4 regions of the Paenibacillus sp. FSL P2-0136 genome follow, and region 2 is predicted to be linked to each of the others. Evidence: riboswitches for the same ligand, from Rfam matches in the RefSeq annotation. Region 2 holds a riboswitch; each other region holds the start of a gene.

What was found. A riboswitch is a leader RNA that binds a small molecule or an ion and turns the genes downstream of it on or off. The one in region 2 is predicted to bind cyclic di-AMP.
Region 1: linked by a shared signal. The riboswitch ahead of NYE26_RS15335 (hypothetical protein) and the one ahead of NYE26_RS31775 (C40 family peptidase) in region 2 are both predicted to bind cyclic di-AMP.
Region 3: linked by a shared signal. The riboswitch ahead of NYE26_RS15895 (APC family permease) and the one ahead of NYE26_RS31775 (C40 family peptidase) in region 2 are both predicted to bind cyclic di-AMP.
Region 4: linked by a shared signal. The riboswitch ahead of NYE26_RS20870 (hypothetical protein) and the one ahead of NYE26_RS31775 (C40 family peptidase) in region 2 are both predicted to bind cyclic di-AMP.

What each region holds. Positions count from the first base shown of each region.
Region 1 is NZ_CP150244.1:3,690,557-3,698,325, forward strand. It holds gene NYE26_RS15315 (response regulator) at 1-131, shown strand, start outside; gene NYE26_RS15320 (FAD-dependent oxidoreductase) at 158-1,522, shown strand; gene NYE26_RS15325 (suppressor of fused domain protein) at 1,640-2,383, opposite strand; gene NYE26_RS15330 (hypothetical protein) at 2,514-2,699, shown strand; gene NYE26_RS15335 (hypothetical protein) at 2,719-3,186, opposite strand; cyclic di-AMP (ydaO/yuaA leader) riboswitch at 3,392-3,555, opposite strand; partial or broken gene NYE26_RS15340 (GNAT family N-acetyltransferase) at 3,902-4,286, opposite strand; gene NYE26_RS15345 (arsenite methyltransferase) at 4,305-5,111, opposite strand; gene NYE26_RS15350 (MarR family winged helix-turn-helix transcriptional regulator) at 5,169-5,618, opposite strand; gene NYE26_RS15355 (metalloregulator ArsR/SmtB family transcription factor) at 5,753-6,079, shown strand; gene NYE26_RS15360 (arsenic transporter) at 6,197-7,486, shown strand; gene arsC (arsenate reductase (thioredoxin)) at 7,508-7,769, shown strand, end outside.
Region 2 is NZ_CP150244.1:7,392,518-7,400,286, reverse strand. It holds gene NYE26_RS31785 (hypothetical protein) at 1-416, shown strand, start outside; cyclic di-AMP (ydaO/yuaA leader) riboswitch at 628-766, shown strand; gene NYE26_RS31780 (C40 family peptidase) at 824-1,252, shown strand; cyclic di-AMP (ydaO/yuaA leader) riboswitch at 1,641-1,783, shown strand; gene NYE26_RS31775 (C40 family peptidase) at 1,788-2,279, shown strand; gene NYE26_RS31770 (GNAT family N-acetyltransferase) at 2,526-3,011, shown strand; gene NYE26_RS31765 (cytochrome c) at 3,139-3,495, shown strand; gene NYE26_RS31760 (4a-hydroxytetrahydrobiopterin dehydratase) at 3,627-3,902, opposite strand; gene NYE26_RS31755 (hypothetical protein) at 4,114-4,407, opposite strand; gene motA (flagellar motor stator protein MotA) at 4,611-5,411, shown strand; gene motB (flagellar motor protein MotB) at 5,395-6,216, shown strand; gene NYE26_RS31740 (pseudouridine synthase) at 6,304-7,005, opposite strand; gene NYE26_RS31735 (ATP-binding protein) at 6,992-7,769, opposite strand, start outside.
Region 3 is NZ_CP150244.1:3,806,046-3,813,814, reverse strand. It holds gene NYE26_RS15910 (ATP-binding protein) at 1-1,349, shown strand, start outside; gene NYE26_RS15905 (thioredoxin domain-containing protein) at 1,443-2,207, shown strand; gene NYE26_RS15900 (disulfide oxidoreductase) at 2,204-2,638, shown strand; cyclic di-AMP (ydaO/yuaA leader) riboswitch at 2,865-3,024, shown strand; gene NYE26_RS15895 (APC family permease) at 3,153-4,970, shown strand; gene NYE26_RS15890 (ABC transporter substrate-binding protein) at 5,145-6,170, shown strand; gene NYE26_RS15885 (iron ABC transporter permease) at 6,322-7,383, shown strand; gene NYE26_RS15880 (iron ABC transporter permease) at 7,380-7,769, shown strand, end outside.
Region 4 is NZ_CP150244.1:4,890,426-4,898,194, reverse strand. It holds gene NYE26_RS20880 (MMPL family transporter) at 1-375, opposite strand, end outside; gene NYE26_RS20875 (TetR/AcrR family transcriptional regulator) at 405-1,025, opposite strand; cyclic di-AMP (ydaO/yuaA leader) riboswitch at 1,595-1,777, shown strand; gene NYE26_RS20870 (hypothetical protein) at 2,170-2,667, shown strand; gene NYE26_RS20865 (SPFH domain-containing protein) at 2,686-4,116, shown strand; gene NYE26_RS20860 (alpha-galactosidase) at 4,251-6,545, opposite strand; gene NYE26_RS20855 (substrate-binding domain-containing protein) at 6,663-7,658, opposite strand.

The DNA.
Region 1 (7,769 bases), 3.7 Mb from region 2:
TGTATGATGCAGCAGAAGCGGCAGGATATCGTGATGTCAGCTATTTTTCCAGAGTGTTTCGTAAATATTGGGGTGTAGCCCCGAGTGAATTAAAGAAACAAGAGCGTTCAGTCTCACCGCGGTTGATGTAAGTTAAAACTACAATGGAAGAAAACAGGTGGAGGTGGTCAGAATGACCGATATGGCGCTAACCGTTAAAATACCCGAGCGTGATATTCCTGTCTACACGGAGGTGGATGTTGTCGTTGCCGGAGGAGGACCGTCAGGAGTAGCCGCGGCGCTCGCAGCGGCGAGAAACGGGGCATCCGTATTGCTGATAGAGCAAAGAGGATACCTGGGCGGCATGGCGACGGTCTCTCAGGTTCCTGCATTTTGCCCGTATACCGATCAGATCAAGCCGGTAATCCGCGGGATTGGGCTGGAAATTCTGCTTGATATGAAGAGCAGGATGGAGGAGACGTTTCAGGAAGCATGGAAGGACCGGCTGGATTGGGTGCCGATTGATGCGGAAATTTTAAAGCGGATATTGGACGAGAAGATGATGGAGGCTGGCGTTAAAGTGCTGTATCATACCTTCGTCAGTCAAGTTCTTCAACAGGACGGCATCATTGAAGCCGCGATCATTAATAACAAGACCGGAACCCAGGCTGTGAAGGGGAAGATATACATTGATGCAACCAGCGATGCGGATCTCACCTATCTTGCGGGCGGGCAGCTCGCCAAAGGCGGAGATGATGGAGAGCTGCAGCCGGGGACGATGTGCTTCGTTCTGAATAACCTGGACCGGAACAAATTTCTCTCAAGTGCGGAGACGCACGGCCACGATCTGAAACATGCGATCAACAAGGCGAAACACGAAGGGCGATTGCGCGTCGCGAGAGATTGGGCCGGTATTTCCTGGCTAAACGATCATACGGCAGGCTTCAATTTCGGGCATGTATTCGGGATTGATGGTTCAAACACGGATGATCTGACTCGCGGAGCGATCGAAGGCCGCGCACTTGTTGAACACATTACCGGTTGGCTGAGGGAAGCGATTCCCGGATTCGAAAACGCTTTCCTGACGTTGACGGGCGAACAGATCGGCATTCGGGAAACCCGCCGGATCATCGGCGATTATATCGTCACCGCCGACGATTTTCTGGCGTGCCGTTCGTTCCCGGACGATATTGCCCGAAATGCCTACTTTATTGATATTCATATGGCAAAGCCTACGAGCGGCATGACGATGGTACGTCTATCGCCGGGAGAGTCCCACGGCATCCCTTATCGCGCCTTGCTTCCGGCCGGTATTCAGAACGTAATCGTAGCCGGTAGAGCGATATCAACCGATAGAGCGGCCCAAGGCTCCACCCGGGTCATGCCGAATTGCTTTGCCATGGGCGAAGCCTCCGGTACGGCCGCGGCGATTCTGGCCAAGACAGGTACGCGGGAAACGCGCAGTATCGACATCACGGACCTGCAGCGCAGACTTGTCCGCCAAGGCGCATGGTTAGGGGAGCAGATCAATGAGCGGTACTAGGAAGGTCGAATTATATTACAGTCAACAGTGAAAGAAAGCTAACTAGTATCAAAAGGCTGAGCCCAAAGTCATATTCTTGACTTAAGCTCAGCCTTTTAAAGCTGTTAATCCGGGCAGTTATTTACACGCATTGTGTCTATTCGGATTCAGAATGAGGAAATCCTCTGGAAGCTCGAACAGCCTGGCCATCAGTTCGTCCATACCTGACTCCAGCTTGAACTCCATTTCCTCCCGGTACAGCGGTACCAGGAAATAAACCTGAACCTGATTGCCATCTTTCGTATGGACGGTGCTAACCTCTTCCGGCAGAGCATACAGGATCACGCCGGACAGCTCCGTATTAGCCGCATAAGGCTCGTAATCCTCCGTGTTGGGGATCGTATGGCCGTATCCAAGCCATGTCTGATACATATGCGGGAATCGGGCAAGCATCTTCATCAGCCGGATCGGCCAGTAGTTCTCCTCCGCTTCGAAATCCTCCTGCGAAAGCGGCCAGTCCGCCGGCAAAAATATCATCAGCTCCGCGCGTTCCAGATGCTTGTACTCTTTACGGATCTCCTGTGGGAGGGTCAGCGGCAGATCGCTCATCCCATTGGTGTACAGCACCCGGTATCGCTCATCAGGTGTAGCTTCCATAATATTCACATCAATATGTACGGTGTCTGAGATCAGTTCGTGGAACACGCCGGTTTCCCGGTTTGGAAAGACCCGATTGAAATGTTCATTTAAATCTTCCATGTACAAAATATTGGCGGGAGGCGTAACCTGCTGCTCATCCGAAGCGTCATAACCATAAATGGTAGTACCGTCTTCCGATTTGCCCATTTCCTTGCCGCCAAACAGCTTTTTGAAAAAGTTCATGTCTTTGCGCTCCTCTGTGTGGGTTTATATTAAAGTGCGAAATGAAGTATTTGAAACCTCACTTGGAAGTATAACAAAAGACATAGCCCCGGAGCGATGGGTCTATCGATTCGAATTTCAAGGAGCAGATATGAACTATATCATTTTTGATCTGGAAGCCACCTGTTGGGAAAATGACCGCAAGCGGGGCGTAGGCATGGAGAGAGCCTTGATTATACTTAAACTGCCGCTTGAAGGTACTCACCATAGAGGTATCGATGATGCCAAGAACATTGCAAAAATATTCGTTAAGATTTTTGACCAATTGAAGGTTTGATAATTTAAATTGATCATGTCTATAGCAGTGAATAATAGGATACCGATTCTGCAAATAAAATGGTTGGATTCAGATGACTCTTCACCGTATTAATTGAATGGATTCTTTGCTCTGTCCTTTGATGGCGATACCGCTCCGATCCGGCTCCTACCTTCATTCGGATTTGGTCATTTTGAATGAACATACTATCGAGTGCAGTCTTGATCATGTTAAGTTGATTGGGAGCCCATTCTTGTCCGTGCATCCGGACGTATTCTGTGGCTTCTTCTGCAGTACAATGACATATCTCTTTCAGAAAAGAGCCCCATTTGATTAAATCCACCGCATTGTCACCCGCACAAAGAATGCAATTCCCATAGCTGATCTGTCCTCCGAAGGTTAACTTCAACACCCCATACCAGCATCCGTAAGGATCTGAAATATGCATGAAGGAAGGGCGGCAGCTAAATGCGAACAACTCGATTCGTGACAGTCTGGCGTTAATCATGAATAATGCCTCCTAGGTTGTCTATAGATTTCATATAACGCTGCAGATTATGGGTCTGCTCAGCTGTGGCTACATAGGCTGTCAGTTCAGTTTCATTCTCACATACAGCAGCATGCTCAAGCCAAACGGAATATTTGGTTTTCTGTACGATGGATAAGTGTAATGGAAAGGTTTTGCGGGATCGCAGCAAAAAAGCATGGTTAATGCAGGCTCTCTCCAGTGCTTACGAGGTTAGCTGACGGATTCGGACGGTGAGAGTCGTCCTACCAGTGAAGAGTTCAATCTTCTTTGGATTCACCCCATTTCGGCTGGTCACAGCCATTTGGTTCCCCCGCTTCCCGCCTGACGGGAATTCAGCATTTGTTAAAAGGAATCTTACGCTGAGCATCACTGTTTGTAAAATGCTGAAAGTTCTCTAGGAGACTAAATAAGACTCTATAGGATATAAAAATGAAGAAAATCCCTTGTAATCTAGCATTCATCCCCGATTTTCTGAAGTTATCGCGTATTTATTAACTTTTTAATGCAACCTAAATGGGGCTAAATGAATCTTAATGCTTCTTTAATCATGATATTAAGATCAGATATAATGTTTAAGATCCTCCTGTTTACAGGCCCGATATGCGGAGCCTCCATGAAAGTAAGATTGTAGGAATAGATCAAAAGGAGAAGTTCCTCCGTTTGCGGATGGAACTTCTCCTTTTGATCTTCATTTTTATAGTAGCTTCTCCATAATCATCACATCAATAAACGCTCCGTCCATCAATCCTTGCTTCTCAAATACACCAACCTGCCGGTAGCCCATCTTCCGGTACAAGCCTTGACCATTCTCATTAAACGGAAAGGTCAGCGACGCCGTTATACGCGCAACGGTGAGAATATGGGTTCAGTGAGGCCCAGCCCACGACTGCACCTTCGCGTTCAGCAACCCAAACGCTAAAGCGGTCTTGGTGATCATTGAACCATGATTCCATATATGAGGAATCTTTCGTCTCTGTTTCAAGTGTAGCGACCCGGTCCTCGATCCCCTGATTGTAGATACGAAGAATGCTTTGAATATCCTCAGGTGTGGCCTGACGGACAGTTAATGTACTGATCATATCAACATCCCCTTAAGATTACTTTCTCGCTTTAATTACAGCAGAGACGATGTATTGGTCAACGTTCGCACCTGGAACCCAATCTTTAATGAATGTTTTAGATTCGTCCTTTGGCTCAATGCTGATATCAGTAAAGCCGCATTCCTGAAGCATGATCTCCAAATCGGCAATGGAAGAGGCGCCAGAGATACAACCCGAATATAATTCATCCAGGTCATTTTTGATCTCAGGAGGAAGCTCAGCTGTAGTTACGATATCTGATATGGCAAGACGACCTGCAGGCTGAAGAACACGATAAGCCTCACGGAATACTTGCTGTTTGTCTGGGGAGAGATTAATCACACAGTTGGAGATAATGACGTTGATCGAATGATCAGCAACGGGAAGATGCTCTATTTCGCCCAATCTGAATTCGGTGTTACTGAACTTACCTTTAAGGGCATTATCTCTTGCTCGACTGATCATCTCAGGTGTCATATCCACACCTATAACATGGCCTTCATTACCTACCTGCCGGGAAGCCAGGAAACAATCAAATCCGCCGCCACTCCCAAGGTCCAAAACATATTCACCCGCCTGCAGTTCAGCAATAACCTGCGGATTACCGCAACCAAGACCTAAATTTGCGCCTTCGGGAGCTGAAGCGAGGTCCTCACTGGAATATCCCAACTTAGCAGATATGGCACTGAAATCAGATGGGGAGTCACAGCAACTGCTGTCAGCAGAAGTTCGGCTGGATGGGGAAGTCTCAACGTTTCTTACAGCAATCTTTTGATAGCGGCCCCGTACATTTTGGCGGATTTGATCATTAGTAAGCATGCTCATGATTATACACTCCTTAGCCGAAATAATTTGCAATATACAAGTAAAAGAGAAGAGAAGTTACCCTTTTACGGGTGCGCAGCAATTGCTGGATTTCCCCATGGCCTCGTTGAAAAGCTTAATAGACCGTAGTAATGTTTCTACTTCAAACTCACTCATGTGTGAGAAGGCCTCGTTCAGGTATTCATTCATTTGTTGATCAATAGTTGCAGCTACCATTTTACCTTCAGGAGTGAGTGACAGGTTATAAATTCTTCGATCTGTGGGATCAGATGTCTTTTTAACCAAATTCATTTTCACCAGAGATTGAACTTGTCTGCTGAAGGTTGTAATATCTGTGCCAAGTGTTTCGGCGACTTGTTGCATGGAAGGATTGTGACTCCGATCGATCTCATATAACAGATGACTTTGGGTAGCGGAAAGATTACATCCTCCTACGCTACAGCAATCCTTATTGAGTAATCCTAAACGCCGACTCATGATTTGGAGTAGTTCTCTTGGAGTTTCCATTGTTTTCACCTCTTGAACTAGTTATACTGCATTTAGTTGCAAAGTGCAAATATAAATTTTGCTTAGTTGATAATTGATGATAAAGGTTTTAGAATATAAGTATTGTCTTATATACGAAGAGAGGAGATTCAAAATTGGATACATTAAATGATCTTGCAGAAGATTTAAAGCTCCTTGGAGATAAAACACGTCTCACAATTCTAATTCTTTTAAAAGAGCGAGAGTGGTGTGTATGTGAATTCGTGGATCTCTTTGACATTTCTCAGCCAGCCGTTAGTCAGCATCTACGTAAATTAAAAAGCAGCGGATTGGTAAAGGAACAGAAAAGGGGACAGTGGGTCTATTATTCTTTAAATATAGTTGATAAACCCCATGTTAAGGCCATCCTAAATCTTACCCCGAATGCGAGTGACCTTTTACTGCATTTGAATAAACCGTCTAATGCTGTTTGCTGCGAATGACAGTTTTCTATTGAATATATAAGTGTATAATTATATAATGATGCCTGAGATTAAACTTAACTCTTTGAAGGGAGTGTTCGGATGCGTGGTATTTAGACATAAACTGGGGGAATACCATTGGTAGCTCTGGCAAGTCTGATATTTATAGTCACTTTGATTTTTGTCATTTGGCAGCCTAAAAAGTTGTCCATTGGATGGTCTGCCTGCGGCGGAGCGTTACTCGCTTTAATTGCCGGTGTCGTCAGCTTGAATGATGTTCTGGATGTTACGCTGATTGTGTGGAATGCCACACTGGCCTTTGTAGCAATCATCTTGATCTCGTTAATCCTCGATAAAATTGGATTCTTCGAATGGGCTGCTTTACATATGGCCAAAGCTGCTAGCGGGAATGGAACCCGAATGTTTATCTATGTCATCATTCTTGGTGCTGTAGTAGCGGCATTTTTTGCTAATGACGGGGCAGCGCTCATTCTAACACCCATTGTGCTGGCTATGGTCCGTGCGCTGAATTTTGATGAGAAAAAGGTTTTTCCGTTCATCATTGCTAGCGGGTTTATAGCAGATACTACGTCTTTGCCCCTGATTGTAAGCAATTTGGTGAATATCGTATCGGCCGACTTTTTCGGGCTAACCTTTATGGAATACGCCGGACGGATGTTAATGCCAACCTTATTTTCTTTAGGGGCAAGCATCTTTGTGCTCTATCTCTTTTTCCGTAAAAGTATTCCAAGAAACTTCGATAGCTCCCAGCTAAAAAAACCTGAAGCGGCTATTAAAGACAAGCAGATGTTTAAGCTATCCTGGTTTGTACTTGCGGTTCTGCTTGCGGGATACTTTGTCAGTGAATTCTTGAACATTCCGGTATCTGTCGTGGCGGGTATCATCGCGATCTTTTTCTTACTCATGGCAAGGAAAAGTCCCGCTGTCCCCACAATAGAAGTGGTGAAGGGGGCACCTTGGGCCATTGTGTTCTTTTCCATCGGTATGTATGTTGTCGTATATGGTCTGAGAAATGCGGGCCTTACGAATGTATTAGCTGATGCCATCCAGGCCGTTGCAGATCATGGGCTGTTCACAGCAACGATGGGGATGGGCTTTATTGCCGCGGTGATCTCCTCCATAATGAATAACATGCCTACCGTAATGATTGATGCGCTGGCCATTGATGCCACGAACACTTCCGGACTAATTAAGGAAGCTTTGATTTATTCGAATGTCATCGGTTCTGACCTGGGACCAAAGATAACACCGATTGGTTCTCTGGCTACCTTACTGTGGTTGCATGTGCTTTCCACCAAAGGAGTAAAGATATCCTGGGGCACGTACTTCAAAACAGGGATTATTTTGACCATCCCTACGCTGTTCATCACACTGCTTGGTCTATATATAACATTGACCTTATTTTAAAATCAAAGGAGAATGTGACTCATGGATAAGAAAACCATTTACTTTTTATGTACAGGAAACTCCTGCCGGAGCCAGATGGCCGAAGGCTGGGCCAAGAAATATTTGAGCAATGAATGGAATGTGTATAGTGCCGGCATTGAGGCTCATGGGTTGAATCCGAAAGCCGTTCAAGCGATGAGTGAAGTTGGTATAGATATCTCAGGTCAAACGTCAGATATTATTGATCCGCAGCTGCTGAACAGCTCTGATCTCGTCATTACTTTATGTGGAGATGCAGCAGATA
Region 2 (7,769 bases):
TAACCCTCCTGCCGCTCTCTTGGCTGCTTCCGCGTATGTACCGTCATCTGCTCAGCGGTGTTCTCGATGTCCAGCTTCTGCTGAAGCTGGTGCCTTATGTGCTGGGCTGGCTGCTCTATCTCTTCCTTGTCCGCAAGCTTCTGCTCTATATGCAATTCGGCTATACCGCCGGTACCGGCATGTTCTCCTCACTGCTGATCTGCCTGAAGATGCTGCTGCCTTCGATCGGTATATCCATCGTTCTGGGGGCGGGAAGCCTGGCCGTAATTCTGCTCTGCAGCGCCTCTGCTCTGTTCTATCCCGGATTGCCGGCCCTTATGCTCCGCCAGGCAGCTCCGCTGCCCTCCACGCTGTTCGATATGTGGGGAATCGCTGCCCAGTACCACCTTTGGTCCAGTAAATCATTTCCACAATAATAAGCTGCTGAAGCGGCATACTAAAGAGAGTCACAGCCCCTTATCAGGGAGCAGGACTCTTTTTTGCTTGAACGGAGGACAAAAGCATTTGCAAAAGGGGAAATCCTCTGATACAATGATGGCTGTACCAGTAGTAACAAAGTTGTAATCTTTCAAGCAAAATATTCCGTAACTCTTGCAATTTAAGCAATACCGATAAGTCACTGTTCTGGTGCATAAAACGCCGAATTCCCTGCACCGGGAAGTGGGGGAACCATATTTTGGGTGAATTGATCTCGCTTTAGAGGGGTCATAGGGGAACCTTCTACCGAATCCTTAAGCTAACCTCGCAGGCCCTGGAAGGAGTACATCTTTTGATTAGTCAGAATTTCAAGAAAAAATGCACCGCAGCAGCGCTGGGTCTTGTGATGGTATTCACACTCGGAGCGGGCAGTGCCTTCGCAGATTCTAAGATGGATACTGTGATTTCAAAAACCATTGGAACGTCGTATAAAACCGGGGGCACAACCACCAGCGGCTTCGACTGTTCCGGATTTACCAAGTATGTGTTCAAGAATGTCGGGCTTACCTTGCCCCGTACCTCCAAAGCACAGTTCAAAGTTGGAACAAGTGTATCCAAGAGCAATCTGCGTTCCGGTGATCTCGTGTTCTTCAACACCCTGGGTAACGGAGTGTCCCATGTCGGTATTTATGTTGGAAACGGGAAGTTCGCACAGTCCTCAAGTTCACGTGGTGTAACCATCAGTTCGATGAGCCAGTCCTACTGGGCCAACCGCTACGTTGGCGCCAAACGAGTAATGAGCACAACAGCCTACCAAGCTGTCGCTTACGATTGAACCCTTGAAGCATACCCCGAATATTTCAGCCTCTAACAACTAAATGTAACTTATACGAGCCCGGGATGATTATTGCCGTAATCATTTCCGGGTTTTTCCTTTTCCTTATTCTACCTTTTACACTGAATTCGCAGCCTTGAAACAGCATTTTCTTGCAAAAACAAAGAAATAATCATATAAATTAACCCCTGCGCATAGATATGAGTCTTTGGAAAGGGCTATAACTCTAAAAAACAGCAAAAAAGATGCATTAATATGTTATAAGTGATTGCCAAGCGCCTTAGTCTTTGTTACAATTATCGCAGTGAGTTTTTAGTAACATTTTTGTAATTATTGAATCGATTTTAACAAAGGTTTTGTCATGTATTGAATGAACCGCTAATCCTAATCAACAGTCGTGCCGAGTTCCCTAATGAATTAGGGAAACGGGGGAACCACTTTGGGTGAATTGACCTCCTATTCTAAGAGGGGTCATAGGGGACCTTCAACCGAACCCTTAAGCTAACCTCGTAGGCATTGGAAGGGGTATTTACTTTTGAAGAAGAAGCTAGCAGCCGCAGTACTAAGCTTGTCCATTATCTTCACCATCGGAGCAGGAAGCGCTTTCGCGGATTCCAAAATGGATAAAGTGATCGACAAAGCCATCGGAACCAAATACGTGTCCGGCGGTACATCAACTAACGGGTTTGATTGCTCCGGATTTACAATGTATGTTTTTGATAAGATCGGCATTAACCTGCCCCATCAATCCGGCTCCCAGTATCAGATGGGCTCTGCCGTGTCCCGTGACGAGATGAGACCGGGCGATCTTGTATTCTTCAATACAAGCGGTAAGGGCATATCCCATGTTGGTATTTATGTTGGTGACGGCGAATTCGCCCATGCCTCTTCCTCACGTGGTGTAACCATCAGTTCGCTGAGTGACAGCTATTACGTCAACCGCTACGTTGGCGCCAAGCGAATCATGAGTACAGATGCCTACAAGACTGTAGCTTCGGATTCCCAAGACAACGATGATGTACAATAATCCTTTGTAACCTAACGCTCTTTTCCGAGATTTTTGCCGAAATCTTGGGGAAGGGCTTTTTTTGTCTATAAAATTACTTACCCCTCTCTATATTTGTAAAACACTGATTCTGCGCTTTCGGAAAATATATTTTGCCGTTTGTCAAGTTTCTGCATTTCCGTAAGGAAATTGCGTCGAAACTGGCTGTTTTTGTATATAATTAATAGAAGAAATGAATCTATGTCCCTTGGAAGGAGGCCTCCCCCAATGATTAGCTCCCCGCTAACCTTTTACGTGGTGCCTATGGAGCCGCAGCATGCCGCTGAGATCTGTGAGTGGAGCTACAAGCCGCCGTATAATATTTACGGCTGGGTGTCCTGGGAGCAGATGCAGGCGCTGGGCGTGGAGTTCGGAGACCCGCAGCTGCGAAGTGAGCAATATGTATCGGTTGTGAATGGAGAGGGGGATCTGTGCGGCTTCGCCCAGCTCTTTCCGATGGAGGGGGTAGTCCGGCTTGGTGTCGGAATGCGGCCCGAGCTGTGCGGCCATGGAATGGGACATCTGTTCATGAAGGCTATTGTGCAGGCAGCACGGTCGCGTTACCCGGAATGTGAGATCGACCTGGAGGTGCTGACCTGGAACCAGCGCGCCATCCGCGCCTACCAGAAATGCGGGTTCACCATAACGGATACCTATGAACGCCGCACTCCGACCGGTAATAAGCCTTTTTATTGCATGGTCTATGAGGAATAGCACCGGAGACAAGAGAGTTTTGCAAAAAATGGATCATTTGTGTTCATTTTTTTGACACACATACTATGATAACGCTTCACCATCCGCTATAATGGAGACAGCAGCTTACATGGAGGGACGGATGCAGATGCAGAAATGGATCATGAGCGGTTTGTTTTTTGCCGCCTGTGCCTTTGCAGTAATCTTAATGTTTACCCTACCCGGTAAATCCGAGGTGGCGGAGCAGAACAAGCCGACCATGCCGGAGGTTGTGCTGGACGCTGCGGGCGCAGAAGCCACAGTGAAGGCCAATTGTATCTCCTGCCACGGAGACCAGCTTCAGGGCGGGGCGGGACCCAGCCTGCAGCAGGAAGGCGCTTCGCATGACGCAGCTCAGATCTTCAGCATAGTCACCAAGGGCCGCGGACAGATGCCTCCCTTCAAAGACAGGCTGGCCCCTGAAGAGATTGCGAATGTAGCCCTATGGCTGGCCGAGAAGAAATAATCCGCAACCTGTACTCACACCATGCTCCTCATTTTAAATGTATAATGCCCGTGACGAGGATAACGAACGATCCTTGCACGGGCATTTCTATTAATTAGATATTCCTGTTGTCTCCATAGGGGCCTTGTCCTCTAGCGGGTCTTCTCGAATGCCTCATTAAATTCATGCGCCTGGCGGAGATCAAGCTTCTCCACATCTGCAGCCAGCCGCAGAACAACCGTCTTGTAATCAATGGTGATATGCGGGTGATGGTCAAAGGCCTCCGAAATTGTCGCTACCTCATCCACAAAGGCAATTCCCTTCATATATTCACTGAACATATATTTGCGCACCAGCCTATCCCTCTCCAGCTTCCAGCCCTCAAGCTTGCCGATCTGCTCCTGCAGTTGTTCCTCAGTTAATTGCAATTCGTTTCCTCCCTTGCTAAGTTAACGGTTCCTTCAGCCTGCTCTTCTCCTTCAAATAAAACATCCCTCAGCTTCTGAAAGTCCAAGGGATGTGCCAGGCCAAAGATTTTTGATTAAATGTATTCTGACATCCCGGCAATTAGTACTCCACTTCCAATTTTAACATGGCCGGATGCCCGGGACAAACCCGCTGCCGCATTTTCCCCCTGCTTTATACAAGAACGACCGAAGCCAGATCCTCATCGCCCAGCAGAATATTAATGCGGTGTGTTTCTTTATCGTACATCACAACTCCGCTGCCCACCTGAATGACCGGCTCGTTGCCCAGCGCGTAGAACAGGTCTTCCGCAAGCGCCTCCCAGACCTCCTGCCTCGATTCCTCCGGCAGATTCGTCCACTCTTCAGGCTCCATTTCAAAAAAAATGTACCCGTCTGTAATCCGTCCAACGGCTCCTGTCAGTTCAACCAGAATTTCACCGTAATCCCTGCCATGCTTAACTCCCACATCAATCACTCCGTTTTCTTCGCTGATGAATAATAACCTACCTTATCTATTATAGCCGAAAAAATCACTTCACAAAAAAGGGAATGATGTCGATAAAGAAGAATATACGTGATTTGGTTACGAACAGAGTGTTCTCCCGCGGTTCAAGGACGAATTACGCGGTTAGTCGATCACTTCTTAATTCTCATGGACGAGGTGCATAAATGGAAATCTCAACAATTCTAGGCCTGGTGTTTGGTCTGATCGCAGTAATCTGGGGGATGATACTCAAGCATGCTCCACTTGCAAGCTTGAACAACCCCGCTGCCTATGTCATTATTTTTCTTGGCACGGCTGCCTCCATCTTCATGGCCTTTCCGATGTCGGAAGTCAAGAATTTCCCTAAGCTGTTGAAGATCCTGTTTACGAAGAAAAAGATGGTCGGCAAGCCCGAACTGATTACCATGTTCATGGAATGGGCATCCATTACCCGCCGCGAAGGGCTGCTGGCTCTGGAGTCCAATGTCGATGAAATTGAAGATAACTTCCTCCGAAACGGCATGCGGATGATTATTGACGGCAATGATCAGGAGTTCGTCCGTGATGTATTAATGGAAGATATTCATGCCACTGAAGACAGACATAAAGCCGGAGCCTTGATCTTCTCCCAAGCCGGGATGTATGCCCCTACACTAGGGGTACTCGGGGCTGTTATCGGGCTGATTGCCGCCTTGGGTGATATGAGTAATATGGACGTCCTGGCCCACGCGATTGCCGGTGCCTTCATTGCAACCCTGCTCGGGATATTCACCGGTTATGTCATGTGGCACCCTATGGCCAACAAGCTGAAGCGGATATCCAAACGCGAGATTGAAGTCCGCCTGATGATGGTGGAGGGTCTGCTCTCCATCCAGTCCGGGGTGTCTACCATAGCTATTAACCAGAAGCTGTCCGTCTTCCTGACTCCGTCCGAGCGTGCCAAGCTGAGCGAGAAGGAGGGGGCTTCCAGTGAGCAAAAAGACTAGGCATGAGGAACATGAAGAGCATGCCGATGAATCCTGGCTGCTTCCCTATTCCGACCTGATGACCTTGCTGGTTGCTCTGTTCCTTGTTATGTACGCCATGAGCGCTACGGACGCCGTGAAGTTCCAGCAAATGGCTGAAGCCTTCAATTCAGCGCTCAGCGGCGGCGGCGGCGTCCTGGAGTACCGGTCGGATTCTCCGACCAGCACCCAGCTGGACCAGGGCAAGCAGGATAAAATGAACAGCGTGATCTCCAAGAACACCGGCACCTCCGATCTGTCCAAGCTCCGTGCCAAGGAGCAGGAGGATCTGGAGAAGCTGAAGAAGCAGTTCGACCAGTACATCAAGAACAACGGAATGACTGACTTGCTTAGCACCAAGCTGAATCAGTCCCAGCTGATGATCACGATTAGCGACAATGCCCTCTTCGCTTCGGGACAGGCTGTAGTGAAAGATGAATCCCGCCAGTTGGCCAAGTCGATCTCAACGATGCTGCAGCAATTCCCTGATTATGAAGTATTGGTGCAGGGGCATACCGATAATGTTCCGATCTCCAACAGCACGTACTCCTCGAACTGGGATCTTAGTGTAGATCGTGCCCTTGAGTTCATGAAGATTCTGCTGCTGAATCCCAACCTGGACCCGACGAAGTTCAGCCCGACCGGCTCTGGCGAATATCATCCCATCGCTAGCAATGCTACGGCTGCCGGGCGGGCCAAGAACCGCCGGGTAGAAGTATCCATCCTGCGTAAATATAAGGACGCTGCTGCGGAGACAACGGATGTCTCTAATGTAACAGCTCCCTGATAGTAAGGAAACAAATAAGAGCTGCTTCGAACGGCCCTACCAGGGTCTATCGGAGCAGCTCTTATTATAGGTATGGGCATTATAATCTTATTGCAGCTGATAGTTCAGCATAGCCCCCAGCTCTTGCTTCTCTTCCTGGGACAGCTCCCGCCATTCTCCGGTCTTCAGTGCGCCAAGGCGGATATTCATTACCCGGATGCGCTGCAGCCGCCGGACTTCATAACCGAAGGCGCTGCACATGCGGCGGATTTGCCGGTTCTTGCCCTCAGTCAGCACGATACGGAATACCCGCTCACTAATACGCGTAATTTCACAGGGAAGTGTCTTACTGCCCAGAATTCTCACGCCGGTGGACATACCGGTCAGAAAAGAAGGCGTGACGGGTCGATCTACAGTGACCACATACTCCTTCTCATGCTTGCCTTCTGCGCGTAAAATTTTGTTAACAATGTCACCGTCATTGGTCAGCAGAATCAATCCCTCTGAATCCTTATCGAGCCGCCCGATCGGGAAAATCCGCTCCTCATGCCCTATGAAATCGACAATATTGCCTTGAATATGCGCTTCTGTAGTAGAGGTAATGCCAACCGGCTTATGAAGCGCGATATACACGATCCTGCTGCCCGTCTGAAGCGGCTGGCCGTCAATCAGGACAATATCTCCGGCCTCGGCTTGGCTGCCCAGCATAGCGGGCTCCCCGTTGATGGTGACCCGCCCTCCCTCGACCAGCTTGTCTGCTTCACGGCGTGAACAATAGCCTGTCTCACTGATGAATTTATTGATTCTCATGTTCGTCTTCACTCCGTTCTATATTCATAACGGCCGGAGGTACTGGCTCCTTCGCTTCAGGCAGCTTGATAATTACCTGTGCCCCCCGGCCATACTCGCTTCTAATCTCCAGGCTGCCCTTATGGGCCTGAATGATCCGCTGGCTGACCATCAAGCCGAGACCGGTTCCGGACTCTTTGTTCGTAAAGAACGGCTCTCCCAGCTTGGGCAGCATATCCTCAGGGACGCCTCCGCCCTCATCCGTGATCACAACAACCACTGAATCATCCTGCTCCTGCTGCTCCACGGTAATCGTTCCCCCGTCCGGCATCGCTTCGATCGCATTTTTGATTACATTGATAAATACCTGCTTCAGCTGATTCTCCTCACAGTGCACCATGGCGGGTACTCCCGAGAAATGTGTGGTGAATTCAATGCCGAACAGGTGGGCCTGACTGTCCAGCAGGGAGATGACATCGCCAACAATATGCCGCAGATCCCTTTGCTGGAAATGAACAGCCTGCGGCTTCGCCAGAATCAGGAACTCACTGACAATCATATTGATCCGGTCCAGCTCCGAGAGCATCAGATCAATATGCAGCGGAACGAGAACCTTCTTCTCCTGCTGAAGCTGCAGGAAGCCCCGCAGGGTGGTCAAGGGATTACGGATCTCATGGGCAACGCCTGCGGCAAGCTGGCCGACTGTAGTCAGCTTCTCCGAGCGTCTGAGCAGCTCCTCGATCCGGTTGCGCTCGGTCATGTCACGAGATACATGGACAACCGAC
Region 3 (7,769 bases), 3.6 Mb from region 2:
ATTACGCTGCCATGGCGGGCGCTTCATTCTCTCCAGGAGAACCGTCCAGTGCAGCCGCGCACGTGCTCTATTTGCAGGATTCGATACTGGGAATGATCCTCTGCGGCTCCTTCCTGTTCATTGTGTCGATCGTCCTTGCTCTGTTGTACAGGGACCGGCAGCGGGTACTCCAGTCAGCCGCCTTCAATGAGCAGCGGTATACTGCGCTGTTCGAGCATAACCCTGATATGGTAATCTGCATTGATCCTGCCCGTAAGAAGATAATCAGTGCTAATCCTGCTCTGCGGGACATTACCGGATATAGCAGCGAAGAACTGGGGAATTATAAGGCGATACTATACAGCGAACGGGATGAAGCTGCCGTACGGGATGCCATAACGCGCGCTTCACGGGGGCAGTCCTCCAAGCTGGAGCTGAAGGTACGGAGCAAAGGCGGGGAGCAGCTGATCTGTAGTGTCACCGTCTTTCCTTTGCTGCATCATACGGAGCAGTGGGTCTATATTGTGGCCGAGGATGTGACTGCCCTGATGAAGTATCAGTATGAGCTGCTGGAGGCCAGGGATACCGCGGAGAGTGCGGTGACGATGAAAAGCGAGTTCCTCGCCACCATGAGCCATGAAATCCGCACGCCGCTGAACGGCATTATCGGCGTCAACCAGCTGCTGTCCGAGGAGATCAGCAATCCTGAGCATCTGGAGCTCCTGCGGCTTCAGAGTACAAGCAGCCATGCTCTGCTGCATGTGATGAGCGATATTCTCGACATCTCCCGGCTGGAGGCGGATGCCCTCTCGCTGAACAAGGATTCTTTCGGGCTGAAGGCGCTGCTCCAGGGCTGTATGGACCTGTTCATGGTGAGCACACAAGACAAGCCGTTATCTCTGGAGCTTCTGATCGAGGAGGGGCTTCCTGACAAGTTCACCGGGGATGCTGCGCGTATCCGCCAGATTCTCATCAACCTGATCGGCAATGCGGTGAAATTCACGCCATCCGGCACGGTAACGGTTAAGGTGGAGTCCTATGGCGTCAGGGAGACCGCTCAGGCGCTGCAATTCATGGTGCGCGACACCGGCATTGGCATCTCACCGGATAAGCTGCAGCTGCTCTTCCAGTCCTTCTCGCAGGTGGACGGGTCGCATACCCGTAAGTACCCCGGCACGGGTCTGGGCCTTGCGATCTGCAAGAAGCTTGTAGACCTGATGCAAGGAGAGATCTGGGCAGAACCGGCAGAAGGGGGCGGCACACAATTCTTCTTCAGAATTAAGCTGCAGTCGCAGGAGCATTCCCCGGAGGTATTTTTCGGCAAGGATACAGGGGAGGGGGAGTCAGCGGAGGAGAATGAAGCCGTATAAGACAGCGATTGCCAACAAGAGAGTTAACATTATATAATTTGAAAGTAACTATTCTTTTATCACGATAGTCCTGAGGACGGAAAGGAACTCTCTTTGAGCAAAACAAAAAAGAACAATGTCACGGCTCCCCAGATGAGCAAGCAGGAGAAGCGCAGGGCAGAGCAGGAGCAGCAGAAGCAGAAAACGAGAATTCTGATCGTGAGTACGGTGGCCATCGTCATTATTATTTTTGTAGGCTTATTCATGCTTGCTTCCAAGGATTCTTCGCCTGCAGGCTCAGACAGCAAACCGGTTGCCTTCAATTACAGTGAGATGATGCGGCTGGGCAAGGAGGATGCTCCGGTAAAAATTGTGGAATTCGGCGATTTCAAATGTCCGGCTTGCGCCCAGTTCACCGGTGTGATCAAGCCGCAGATCGTTCAGGGCTATGTCGATCAGAATAAAGCAGCCTTCTATTTCGTGAATCTGGCCTTCATCGGCAAGGATTCCAGAACGGCCTCCCTGGCAGCGCTATCGGTCTATCATCAGAACCAGGAAGCGTTCTGGAAGTATTTCGATGCGATCTATGCCAATCAGGGGAATGAAGAGAAGGAATGGGCTACGCCTGACTTCCTGGTGAGTCTCGCCAAGCAGCTGGAGCTGCCGGTGGATTACGACCTGCTGCGCAAGGACATTGACGAGCGTACCTACGTAAGCGAGCTGGAGCGGGATATTCAGCTTGGCACCGATACGGGTGTAACGAATACGCCATCCTTGTACGTGAACGGCATCAAGGTGAAGGAGCCTTTCAATATGGAGGCGATTGACGCCCAGATTCAGGCAGCAACAGCAGCAGCGGGAGCAGGGACCGCCCAATGACCGTCTTCTCTGCCTTCTGCCGGCGTAACTGTCTCTACTTGGCCTGGTTCGTCTGTGTGGTGGCTGTAGCAGGAAGCCTGTATCTCAGTGAGGTCCTAAATTACGAGCCCTGTAAGCTGTGCTGGTTCCAGCGGATCTTCATGTATCCGCAGCTGTTCCTGCTGGGGATCGCCACCTACCGGGCGGACAAGCGGATCATTCCATACGTGCTTCCCCTTAGTCTGATCGGCGGCTGCATCTCTATTTATCATTATGCGGAGCAGAAAATTCCGGCGCTCAGCAAGGTGCTTCCCTGTACCATCGGCGTACCGTGCAACAAGGATTATCTGAACTGGTTCGGATTTATAACGATCCCTCTGCTTGCACTTATAGCCTTTGCCTTAATCTCGATTCTGCTCTGGACAGGACGCAAAGAGGAGCCTGCGGAGTAAGAAGCTGACGGGCAGAAGGAAGAGAAGAGAATACCTTTAATTTTAGTAAAAAATAATATGCAAAAACCCTGTAAAATCACGTGGTAAAGGGATAATGAAAGAGAATGAAAGATCAAGACATACCGGATGATGAATTTGGTTGTTTTGAGTGCTTTTCATTCTTTTTTCATTTGTTTCCACGCTTTACGGAAGACGTGTTGTAGCTTAATATTAGTCCTTGTGAGAAGTTGAATATGCGCTGAATTTTCCGGAAGGAAAAACGGGGGAACCACACTTTGGCTAAGGCCAAAAGGGGTGAATCGGAGCAGGCTACTTGACCTGTAACCGTAGGGCTACCACAGTCCGAATCCGCCAGCTAACCTCGTAAGCCACTAGTGGGATAATGACCATGCACACTAAGGCATGCGGATCATTTCCGTATGCTTATTTTGGTGCCTGCATTTATGAAATCCACTTATGAAAACAGCGCAGGGAAACCCGTTTCAACTTAACCAAGAGAGGAACTGTTACTACAATGGTAAGCAAGGTAAAACGACTATTGATCGGGCGTCCGATGAAGTCGAACGAACTCGATCATGAAAAGTTATCCAAGGTGAAAGCACTGGCTGTCCTGTCTTCTGATGCGCTCTCGTCTGTAGCCTACGGAACAGAACAAATTCTGATTGTACTGGTGGCCGCCGGGTTCACCGCTATCTGGTACTCCTTGCCAATTGCATTAGCCGTATTGGGCCTGCTGGCTATTCTGATTCTGTCCTACCGGCAGACGATCTTCGCTTATCCCCAAGGCGGGGGCGCGTATATTGTCGCCAAAAGCAATCTAGGGGTGCATACCGGCTTACTGGCCGGCGGCTCTCTTCTGGTGGATTACATTCTGACGGTGGCGGTAAGCGCCTCGGCGGGGACGGATGCAATCACTTCAGCTTTTCCAAGTCTGCATAATCATAGTGTTCTCATAGCGGTATCTGTTATCGTGCTCTTAACGATTGTTAACCTGCGGGGAGTGACCGAATCGGCCTCCTTCATCGCTATCCCGGTCTATCTGTTCGTGGTTTCCATCTTCGTGCTCATCATCTCGGGGGTCTTCAAATATATGACCGGCGGCGCCCATGCCCATGTTCCTGAGATTGGCTCGGCGGTATCGAACGTGAGTATGTTCCTGCTGCTGAAGGCCTTCAGCTCCGGCTGTTCGGCTCTGACCGGGGTAGAAGCGGTCTCCAATGCCATTCCTAACTTCAAAGCGCCCGCGGAGAAAAATGCAGCCAAAACGCTGATGCTCATGGGCCTCATTCTCGGGGTAATGTTCACAGGTATTACGCTGCTCGCTTACTGGTACGGTATCATGCCTGATGAGAAGGCCACCGTGGTCTCACAGATTACCGAATCTACCTTCGGCCGCGGCGGACTGTACTTCTTCATTCAGGGGATTACGGCGGTTATCCTGTTCCTGGCAGCCAATACGGCGTACTCGGCCTTCCCGCTGCTGGCGTTCATGTTCGCCAAAGATAAATATCTGCCCCATGCCTTCATGGTGCGCGGCGACCGGCTGGGCTTCTCCAACGGTATTATTTTCCTCGGTGTCATGTCGGCTGTGCTGGTGGCGGCGTTTCACGGGAATACGGAAGGACTCATTCCATTATATGCAGTAGGGGTATTCATTCCGTTCACGCTGTCGCAGCTGGGCATGATGGTCCAATGGTACAGAACGAAGCCGAAAGGCTGGCAGAGCAAGTTCGCCGTCAATACGGTGGGGATGCTCACTACATTAACGATCACCCTGATTTTCATAATCACTAAATTCTCCAGCGTGTGGATGGCCTTCATCTTCCTACCGGCTGTTATCATCGTGTTCCACCGGATTCACCGCCATTATATGAATATTGCCGATCAGCTGCGGATCTGTCCGGCTACCGATAAGCCTTGTATCAAAGGAAGCACCGTAGTCGTTCCGGTCGCCGGTGTGACTCGCGCTGTACTACATTCGATCAGCTATGCGAAGTCATTGACAGATAATGTGGTCGCTGTATATGTAGGCTTCGATGAAGAAGAGATTCACAAGATGGAGCAGAAGTGGGAGGAGTGGAACCCCGGCGTACGCCTGATCGTCCTGCGCTCCCGCTACCGCAGCATTATCCGCCCGCTGGTGAAGTTCATCGATACAGTAGAGTGGAAGACCTCTTCAACGGATCATATTACCGTCCTGATTCCGCAATTCGTGACCAAGCACTGGTGGCAGGCGGTGCTGCATAATCAGACCAGCTTGTTCATCCGCTCTTATCTGATGAATCAGAAGGACATTGTCATCGCCACGGTTCCTTTCCATCTGCATAAATAATATAGAAGATTATAGGAAGACGGCTGTTTCTGCTTAATGCGGAGGCGGCCGTTTTTACGTTATTATAAGTTATTGGTTGACATAGAGAATGAGAATCAATATCATCAGTATAGACAAGATGAAGGTAACAGAGCTTTTGCCAATCATGAGGGTAACATACAGGAGGGGTATTCAATGTTTTCGTTCAACCTGCAAGGATCAAGAAGCGGGAAGCTGGCGGTGGCCGGACTTATGACTACAACACTGCTGCTGTCCGCTTGCGGAAATAATAATAGCAACGCAGGCAGTAACGGTGGAGCAGGCACCGCACCTGCGGCAACCGCAGAAGCGACTGCGGTACCTGCAGCAACTGCTGCACCCGCTGTGGAGAAGACCGTAACGGATGCAATGGGACATAAGGTGACCGTTCCCGCTAATCCGCAGCGTGTAATTGCTTCTTATCTGGAGGATTATCTGGTAGCACTCGGTGTGACTCCGGTTGCCCAGTGGTCTACGAAGAACGGTACTCAGGCTTACCTCGCTGCTGAGCTTAAGGACGTTCCGCCGATCAGCTATGACCTGCCGCTTGAAGCCGTCACCAGCTTCACGCCGGATTTTCACATCGTCCAGTCGGAGGGCTCGGTTCAGAACGGTCTTTATGACCAGCTGAATAAGATTGCACCAACCTATGTACTCGGTGATGAGGTCAGCAGTGACTGGCGTGCAGCCTTGCTCAAGATCGGAGAGCTGCTCAATAAGACACCGGAAGCGGAGAAGGCTATTGCAGACTATGACCAGAAAGCGGCTTCAGCCAAAGCGGCTGTATCTGCGGCAATCGGCGATGATTCAGTAGCGGTTCTGTGGCTGGTGTCCAAGAATTTCTTCATTGTAGATGAGACCCGCAGCAGCGGTGCAGTATTGTATGGCGATCTTGGAGTGAAGCTCCCGAATCTTGTGACCGATATTCCTGCGGAGTCCAGAGCACCGTGGAACCCGATTTCACTGGAGAAATTATCTGAGCTAACTGCAGAGCATATCATTCTGGTGAACAGTGACAAGGCAAGCGGAGCTGAGATTACAGAAGGTGCAGTCTGGAAGGGAATTCCGGCCGTTAAGGCAGGGAATGTTCATGAATTCGGCAAAGATACCAGCTGGCTGTATAGCGGCCCTATAGCCAATTCCAAGACCATCGATGATATTCTGAGCAGTTTTGTGAAATAGGTCTTTACCGGCCGGAGAATTGTGCAGGCTTTTATATCCTCAGGATATAGAAGCCTGCCTCTTTTTTAAGTTGAACAATATTCATATCTTTGCGATAATGAGAATCATAATCATCTATATTTCCCTAATAATCCTGATAAGGAGACGGCATATGGCTTCATCCACAGATTCTGCTCTACAAGCTCCTTCTGTTGAAGGGAACACATCTGTCCGGTCGCGGCCGCTTGCCGCTGCTGTTATTCTGGTGCTGGGAATAGCAGCGATTGTCTTCGGCCTGATGGTATCCGTATCGGTCGGTGCGGCGGATATCCGGCTGGCTACCGTATGGGAGGCGGTGTTCCGGTTCAATCCGGAGCTGCCCCAGCATCAGGTCATTCGGGAGCTGCGGATTCCCCGGGCTGCCGCAGGAGCGCTGGTCGGCGCATGTTTTGCCGTTGCCGGTGCGATTATGCAGGGGATGACCCGCAACCCGCTGGCGGATTCCGGACTGCTTGGTCTTAATGCAGGTGCGGGCGTTGGACTGGCCCTGGCTTTTGCCTTCGCGCCAACATTATCCTTCGCTTACATCATGCTGTACTGCTTCCTTGGAGCGGCTGTGGCCTCACTGCTGGTATTCGGGATCGGTTCGCTCTCCCATAGCGGACTGACCCCGCTTCGGCTGACCCTCGCCGGTGCGGCAGTAAGCGCCATGCTGCTGGCGGTCAGCCAGGGCATTGCTATCCTGTTCAGCCTCTCCCAGGATATCGCCTTTTGGATGGCCGGGGGGATTGGCGGAGCGAGCTGGAAGCAGCTGCAGGTAATATCTCCTTGGGTCGCGGCGGCCCTGATCGGTGCGCTGATGTTGTCGCGTTCGATTACGCTACTGAGCCTGGGCAGGGATGTTGCAGCAGGTCTCGGACAGCGCACCGGTCTGGTACAGACTGCAGGGATGATTATTGTCGTCATCCTCGCCGGAGCGGCAGTCTCCACGGTGGGGCCGATCGCTTTTGTCGGATTAATGATTCCGCATATTACGCGTTACCTCGTTGGGGTTGACTACCGCTGGATTATTCCCTGCTCCGCAGTCCTTGGAAGCATTCTGGTCCTGGTGGCCGATATTGCGGCCAGGATGATTAATGCGCCATACGAAACACCAATAGGTGCCTTAATTGCAGTATTCGGCGTACCGTTCTTCATCTATCTGGCCAGCAAACGCAAGGGGGAGCTGAAATGAACCGTTCCACCTCATTCCCCCCGGCCAAGCCGCGCCTTTCCAGAGAGGCTGGTATTCTGACACTGCTTGCTGTGCTTATCGTCATTCTGTTTCTGGTCAGTATGAATACCGGCTTAATGCGTCTGTCACCGCTCGAAGTTCTACATACCCTATCCGGCAACGGCACCAAGCAGCAGCAGCTGATTCTGTTTGATTTCCGGCTGCCGCGGATCGTGATCTCCTTGCTGATTGGTGCAGGCTTCGCGGTAGCCGGAGTGATTCTGCAAGGCTTGTCGCGTAATGCTCTCGCTGAGCCTTCCACCCTGGGGATCAATGCCGGAGCCGGATTCGCTGTACTGATCTTTATCTCCTTTGTACCGGCTACTACAGCAGCTCCGATCCTCGTG
Region 4 (7,769 bases), 2.5 Mb from region 2:
AGTAGCGGCTTGACCGGCAGCGGCGGCCGCTGCTTGTGCTGCCAGTTCGGCAGGGTTGATGACATATTCCATGTTGTATACATCATTAATAGCTTTTAGAAGCAGCGCTGTACGCTCAGGCGTATCAAGACGCTCCCCGTCCGGTACAGTGAAGGCGATACTAGCCTGGCCTCCGGCCGCAGCGGGCAGCTCTTTTGTCAGCTTATCCAGCACCTTTTGCGACTCTGTGCCTTCAATTTTCATCTCGGAGCTGGATTGAATGCCATTGACTCCAATCAGGGTGCCTACAACTCCGAGTACAATGATCCAGACTGCAATGAAGGCCCAGGGCTTGGCATAAGCCGATTTACCTAAGCGGTATAGAAAGGTAGACATGTAGTGGTTTCTCCTCTTTATCTGTGAATTTAGAAGCCGTTACGTAAGTAAGCAAACATGGAATTCAGGTATTGTTGAAACGGCATAGCCCCGGAGTCCCCGCTCTGCTGCTCACCCGGCAGCATGACGTTCAGCCGTCCGTCCAGGATAGGCACGAAAGCCCCATAGACGGCACCTACCAGCAGGTGGGTATATCCATCGGCATACCGTCCACGGGTGAACTGCTCCAGTGTCTCCTGGGCGGTGATCTGCAAATGCCGGAAGACATTGAGAATGTAAGGCTCCAGGGACGGATATTGATTCGCCAGGGAGACGAACTGCCGCAGCTTATGCAGGAACTCCGAGGTGAATTGCAGCTTCAGCAGATTGTACAGGGCATCGAGCGGTGTAGCATCCGACGGCAGAGCAGCCAGCGGGTTATTCTCTTTCTCTTGGACAGCAATAATGCCAATGAAATAGGCGGCGACTGCCTCCTCCTTACAGGAGAAGTAATTCGCAAAAGTCCGCCGGGAATATCCAGCCTTCTGAACAACATCATCCACAATGAAGCCATCCATCCCATGCTCAAGCGCAAGCTCGAAGGCCGCTACGGCTAAGGCATAGGCGGTGGCTTCTTTTTTTTTGTCCCGCAGATTCAGTTTGGAATTCAAAAGTAAATGTTCCTCCTTTCCCTGATATCTATAAGTTCTAGAGAATCTATAGGTTCTATTATTGCTCAAAGGGAAAGATTGCACAATGAGCATCGAGTGACGAAAATGTGAATATTTTAAATTTGGAGTAATGGGCTGAGAAAAAAAGGTGCGGGGTTAGGAGATTAAGTTAGGAGGGCGTGGGGAAGGGAGTGGGAAGTAAGTGAGTAGATGAGGAGCGAGAGCTGGAGTGGGAGTAAGTGAAGGAGAGTAAGTGAGTAGGTAAGTGAGAGTTAGTGTGGGAGTAAGTGAAGGAGAGTAAGTGAGTAGGTAAGGAGAGTAGGGGAATAAGTGAGTATGAGAGTGGGAGGAGATTAGGTGAGCAAAGGAGCAGCGCGTGGGAGGAAGAGTAACATGGGTGTAAACAGACGATAGCGCGAGCAAATCCCCGGGCGGATAAGAGCAGAGCTGAAGAATGCGCCTTCATTCCAGAAGGTACAGCATTATTGACTTCTTTTGTCATCCGTGAGGTTTTACATTAAATGGCTGCAGGCGTAAGATTCAATCAACAACCGAATGAAATGACACTGTTCTTGAAATGGCTGAATTCCGTAACGGGAACGGGGGAACCAACTGGTGCAGGTGGCTTAAGGATAGGCTGCTGAGTACCCGGGGTGAATCCTTGCCAGTGTGCTACTATGGCTCTGGTGAGGTAGGGCAATCTCGCTGCCCGAATCCGTCAGCTAACCCCGTAAGCCTCGAAGAGAGAGGATGAGCGCCATGATCGAGTAACCGACCACGGAGAGCCCTGCTGCTGCTGTGGTCTTTTTGCTGTGTAGGGAAGGGGATTAATCCCACTGAATGCCCTGAAAATGGGCTGGATGCAGAAATGAAGAGCACAAGTGCCCTTGAATCCAATTGCGCCTCTGCCATACACAACCAAGCAGCCTAAAGTGGAAATTAGGGGCAATAGTGACAGGTGGAAGCACAATTTAATCTTATAACAACACTGATTAGTCATTTATATGCCGCAATAGTCTTTTTATGTACCACAATAGTCAGTTTCCGCATCTCCACTACAGTCAGTTTTCTTATAGCCATATTACATTGAAAGGAGGGGGTTCCCATCGCTACTGTATTTATCGTCTGCTTCTGGGTTGGCCTCGTGCTTATCCTAAGCGGCAGCATTCATGGGCACGGTCTGGTAGGCCACCTGCATGTAGGGGGAGGAGATGGCGGGGGGCCAGGCTTTCTCCCGATTCTTCCGCTGATGGTGTTTGTCACCGTCTGGGGCGGCACGGGGTATATGCTTGTCAAGTACAGCGGGATGCAGCTGCTCGCCGTGGTACTGGTCTGTACCTTGATCGCCCTGCTGCCGGGCATCCTGCTCTACACGGTACTGGCCCGGGTGATGACCCGTTATGACAGCAGTATGAGTGAACTCGATTATGATCCGGCAGGCCAGCTCGGCTATATCAGCATCGCCGCAGCGGATGGGGCCGTAGGAGAGATGAAGTATGTGCTGCACGGGACCATGCGTTCCATCGGCGTGCGTGCCGAATCCGGTCAGTCGCTATTGCGGGGCGATCGGGTGATTATTGTGAAGACGGATAAGGGGATCGCAACGGTCACTTTGTTCGAGAGGGAAATGGAACAAAACTAACGGGGAGTGTCGGAGCAAATGTTAATTTTATATGTAACCGGAGCTATTGTTGTTGTGATTCTGCTGGCGTTAACCAGTATTGTGACCGCGTATAAAAAGGTTCCGCCTAATCAGGCCATGATCGTATACGGTCTCGGCGGCAAAAGAGTGGTTCAGGGCGGCGGGACATTCGTCATCCCCGGCTTCCAGAACAATAAAACCATCTCCATGATGCTGATGAGCTTCGATGTGATCCCGGCGCAGGCCATGTTTTCCCGCCAGGGCATCAAGCTGAACCTGGAGGCGGTCGCCCAGATTAAGATCAAAAGCGATCCAACCGCTATTCTCACAGCCAGCGAGCAGTTCATTGACCGGCCGGAAGAGGACCGTGAGACGATTATTCTGCATTCGGTGGAGGGTCATCTGCGCGGCCTGATCGGGCAGCTCAGTGTAGAATCTATACTCAAGACCCCAGACGAAATCAACAGCAAGATGCGGGAGACCTGCTCGGAGGACCTAGACAAGATGGGGCTGGAGGTGGTCAGCTTCACCATCAAGAAAATTACCGACGACAAAGGGTACATCGACAATATGGGGGTGCCTGAGATTGAGCGGATTCGCCGTGATGCCAGCATCGCCAAGGCTGAAGCCGAACGCGATATTCAGATCAAGCAGGCCGAGGCGGAGAAGGAATCCTCCATTGCCAAAGCCAATGCGCATCAGGCGACGATTGAAGCAGGAACCGCTGCCCGTGCGAAGGAATCGCTGTTCGAGAAGGAGCTGAACATTAAGCAGGCGGACTTCAAGCTGGAGACCGAGGTGAAGAAGGCACAGGCGGATCTGGCGTACGAATTGCAGCAGAATAAGATCAAGCAGTCGCTGGTTACCGAACAGGTGAAAATCACTCAAATGGAGGCCGAAGCCAACCGCACAGTCCGGGAGATCGAGGTCGAGCTGAGACAGCGGGAGCTGGAAGCGACGGTAATCAAGCCGGCCCAGGCAGAGAATCAAGCAACGATCATGAGAGCGGAAGCCGCCAAGCAGCGGCAGATTCTGGAGGCGGAAGCCGAAGCCGCTACGACGACCAAGCGCGGACTGGCAACAGCGGAGGCGGAATTGGCAAAAGGGAAGGCGAATGCGGAGATCGTCCAGCTCGCCGGAGCGGCGGAAGCGGGAGCGCTGCAGAAGAAGGCTGAGGCGTACAAACAGTTCACTCAAGCCGCCCTGACCGTGGAATTCCTGAAAATCCTGCCCGAGCTGGCTGAGAAAATCGCCTCCCCGCTGGCCAAGGTAGATAAGATCACCGTCATCTCCCAGGATGGGGCGTCCGCAGGCGTGAACAAAATTACCGGCGATATCGCCAAAATCATGGCGCAGGTGCCTGAACTGACCAAGACGCTGACCGGCATGAATGTCACAGAGGCGCTTAGCGGGTTACTTGGTCGGGAGCCTGAACATGGACAGGAGTAGAAGAGGAGTAGAGGCAGGTAGTAAGTAGTTAATGAACCGGCAGCAAGCCGCCTTCCTGACTGCATCTCTCCACAAAAAACAGGCGTCAATCTCCAAAAGGAGGCTGACGCCTGTGGTATGTCTGAAGCTGTAGATCAGCGCTGCACCGCTCTCAGGCGGTAAGTGCAGCTTGCATAATCTCCGCGCAGGTCGGAGACTACCAGGCCCATACGCATCAGGCGGTCGCCGCCGAGCGGTGTGCCGCCGAAGGCCGTCTGGAACGGAGCGGAGCTGACGCCATCTGCAGGTGCAGAGGCTTCTGCGCCGCCGTGGACATGACCGTTGCTGCCTTTTGCCCCCGTCTCAATGACATAATCCAGCTCGGGATTGAGTCCTTTGAGCGTAAGGCGCGAGATCGGAGGATTCGGTATGGCCAGCACGCGGAAATAAGCGACGAAGGCTTCGGTCTTGTCCTCGCTGACGAACATCCAGGCGGTGTCGCCACTACCCTCGAACGGACTCAGCAGGCGGTACATATCACCCTGCTGCACCAGCGTACGGATCTCCTTGTACTGGGCTATCTGCCGGGTAGCCAGGTCCTTCTCCGCTTCGGTGAAATTTGTGAGGTCCAGCTCATAACCGAAGTTGCCGCTCATCGCCACATCCCCGCGTGTAGCTAGGGTGGTGATGCGGTCTACCTGATGGTTCGGAACATCAGACACATGTGCGCCCATGCTGCTGGCCGGATAGACAATACTGGTGCCGTACTGAATCGCCAGGCGTTCTACCGCATCGGTGTTGTCACTGGTCCAGGTCTGCGGCATATAGAACAGGATTCCCGGATCGAACCGGCCGCCGCCGCCGGAGCAGCTCTCGAACAGAATGTCCGGGAAGCGCGAGGTCAGGCGCTCCAGCAAATTGTACAGCCCCAGCATATAGCGGTGGGCGGTTTCTTTTTGCCGCTCAGGGCTGGCTTTGGCAGAAGCTATCTCGGTCATGTTACGGTTCATGTCCCACTTGATATAGCGGATCGGGGCACTGGAAAAGACCGCGCTTAAGGTCTCATACAGATAGTCGCAGACTTCCGGACGGGAGAGGTCCAGGATTAGCTGGTTGCGGCCTTCTGTGCGGCGGCGTCCTGCGGCATGCAGGCACCAGTCCGGGTGCTTGCGGTACAGCTCACTGTCCGGCGAGACCATCTCCGGCTCCACCCATAGACCGAACTGTACGCCTTCCTTGTTGACCCGGCCGGCCAGATCCGCCAGACCTTCAGGCAGCTTGCGGCGGTCCTCGAACCAGTCGCCGAGTGAGCTGTTATCCTTGTCGCGTCTGCCGAACCAGCCGTCGTCAAGGACGAATAGCTCAATGCCGAGCGGGCCTGCTGCTTTGGCGATGGTTGCGATTTTGTCCGCATCGAAGTCGAAGTAAGTCGCCTCCCAGTTGTTGACCAGAATCGGCCGGGCCTGATCACGGTGAACACCGCGGCAGAGCCGGGTCCGGTACAGCCGGTGATAGGTACGCGACATTCCGCCGAGACCTTCACCGGAATAGACGAGCACGGCCTCCGGGGTCTGGAAGGATTGGCCCGGCTCCAGCAGCCAGGAGAAGTCGAACGGATTAATCCCGATGCTTACACGGGTCTGTCCGAACTGCTCAACCTCGGCAGTGGCGGCGAAGCTGCCGCTGTAGACGAGGCTGAAGCCGTAGACATCCCCCTGGTCTTCATCTGCGCCGTGACGTAGCAGCGCAATGAACGGATTGGTCTGGTGGCTGCTTGAGCCGCGGCGGCTCTCCAGTGACAAGGCAGCACCCGGAGTAAGCGGACGGCGCTGCACATGGCGCTCTCTGGCCCATGCGCCGCTCAGATGCAGCGTATCGTAAGAGGAATCGGCGAAATCGACGGATGCGCTAAGCGCCTGCTCCAGCCGGAGCGGGGCTTCGCCGTTATGCTCGAAGCGGACGGAACGGGTAATCGCGTTATGATCGGCGAATACGGTGTAGAGCAGTCTAACCGTTAGACCAGCGTAGTCATCTTTCAGGGTAAGCTCCAGTGTCTGTGCTTCTGCTTCATTCTCCGCATACACGGCAGGCAGTCCTTCGAGTGCCGGCTTGCCTGGTGTAATGGTATATCCCGCATATTTGAGTTCAGAGATCCGCGTGCCGTCAGCTAGCTGAACCTGATACGCCGGCCGCCGGAAGTCGCTCGTTCCATACTGCGGATACTCCTGAGGCAGGGCATCCAGAGAGAGCGAAGGCCGCGTTAGCACCGGGGTTGGCGAGAAGGAGGCACGTTCGCGCAGCTCAAGCACCCCGGTCAGGCTGCTGTCATGGCGGAGCCTCGCTCCCCAGTAGACATGGGCAGGATAACCTTCAATCAGTTGGATAATGTAGCTGGTGTCTTTGGACTGAAGGTGGAACAATCCTAGTGATTCGTCTGCAAAAATGTTCATGATCATAACACTCCTTGTGTGATGGTATAAGGTTCGATGATCTGGACCAACTTGAGTCTGCTCCTGCGGAACCCTTGGAACAGGCAAAACAACTATTGCTGGGTAGCCGGGCTGCGGTTAATCCGGTGTTCCGCCGCTGGTTTCGCGGACAATCAGCTTCGTGCCGATCATCGAATGCGAAGGGGCTTCGCGTCCTTCGAACCGCTCGGCGAGCAGTTGAACCGCAGCTTTGCCCATCTGCTCGGGATAGGCGCGGACCGTTGTCAGCGGAGGCTGAACATAGGCCGCCATCTCGATATCATCGAAGCCGACGACAGCCATCCCGGCAGGCACCTGTATCCCGTGATCATGCAGGGCGCGCAGAGCGCCGACCGCCAGCGGATCACTGGCGGCGAAGCAGGCCGTAGGCCGCTTTACCCCTGCCAGCAGCTCGCTCATCATCCGGTAGCCGTCAGCACTGGTCCAGCTTCCGGTGCGGATCAGCGCCGGATCATAACAACCCTGGCTCTGCATAATCCGGGTGTAATGATACCTCCGGCGCTCCTCCTCGCTGCCGCCTCCGATGAAGGCGATCTCGCGGTGACCGAGCTCCAGCAGATGGCCCAGCGCCTGATCGACAGCCTGCCGGAAATGCGTGCGCACGGAGTCATATTCCGTGCGCTCCGAATAATGGTCGACCAGTACGGTGGTGCTTGTATCCGGGTGCAGCTTCGCAAGCTCTCCCGGCTGGAAACTCCCACCGACTACGATAAGGCCGTCACCTGTGGGCCGGAGCGGGGCTGGCGTGCTGTGTCCGCGCAGCGTCTGGCCGAGCCGGATGCCCAGCTCCTCACAGCGCAGCTCCACGCCGCGCCGGATCGAGCCGTAATAAGGGTCATCCCGTTCCTCTTCGGCCGAGCACCAGAGCAGAAGAGAGACAGTCTTGCTGCCCAGCTCGTTCTCCCGCTTCAGCTGCCGTACCCGTGAGGGCTTGTAGCCAAGCTGCCCGGCCACAGCGAACACCCGGCTGCGCGTCTCCTCACTGACCGCCAGAGACAGGTCATTATTTAGTACTCTTGATACGGTTGCGGCCGATACGCCGGCCTCGCGGGCGATGTCTTTAATCGTTGCCAAGCTGCTCACGCCTTTTTAGTTAATAAATTTACTAAATATTCGTCTTCATCCTATCATCTCTTTAGAGTTCTTTCAAGCAGATTTTGAGGAGCGCTTACATTAGGGAGGGGG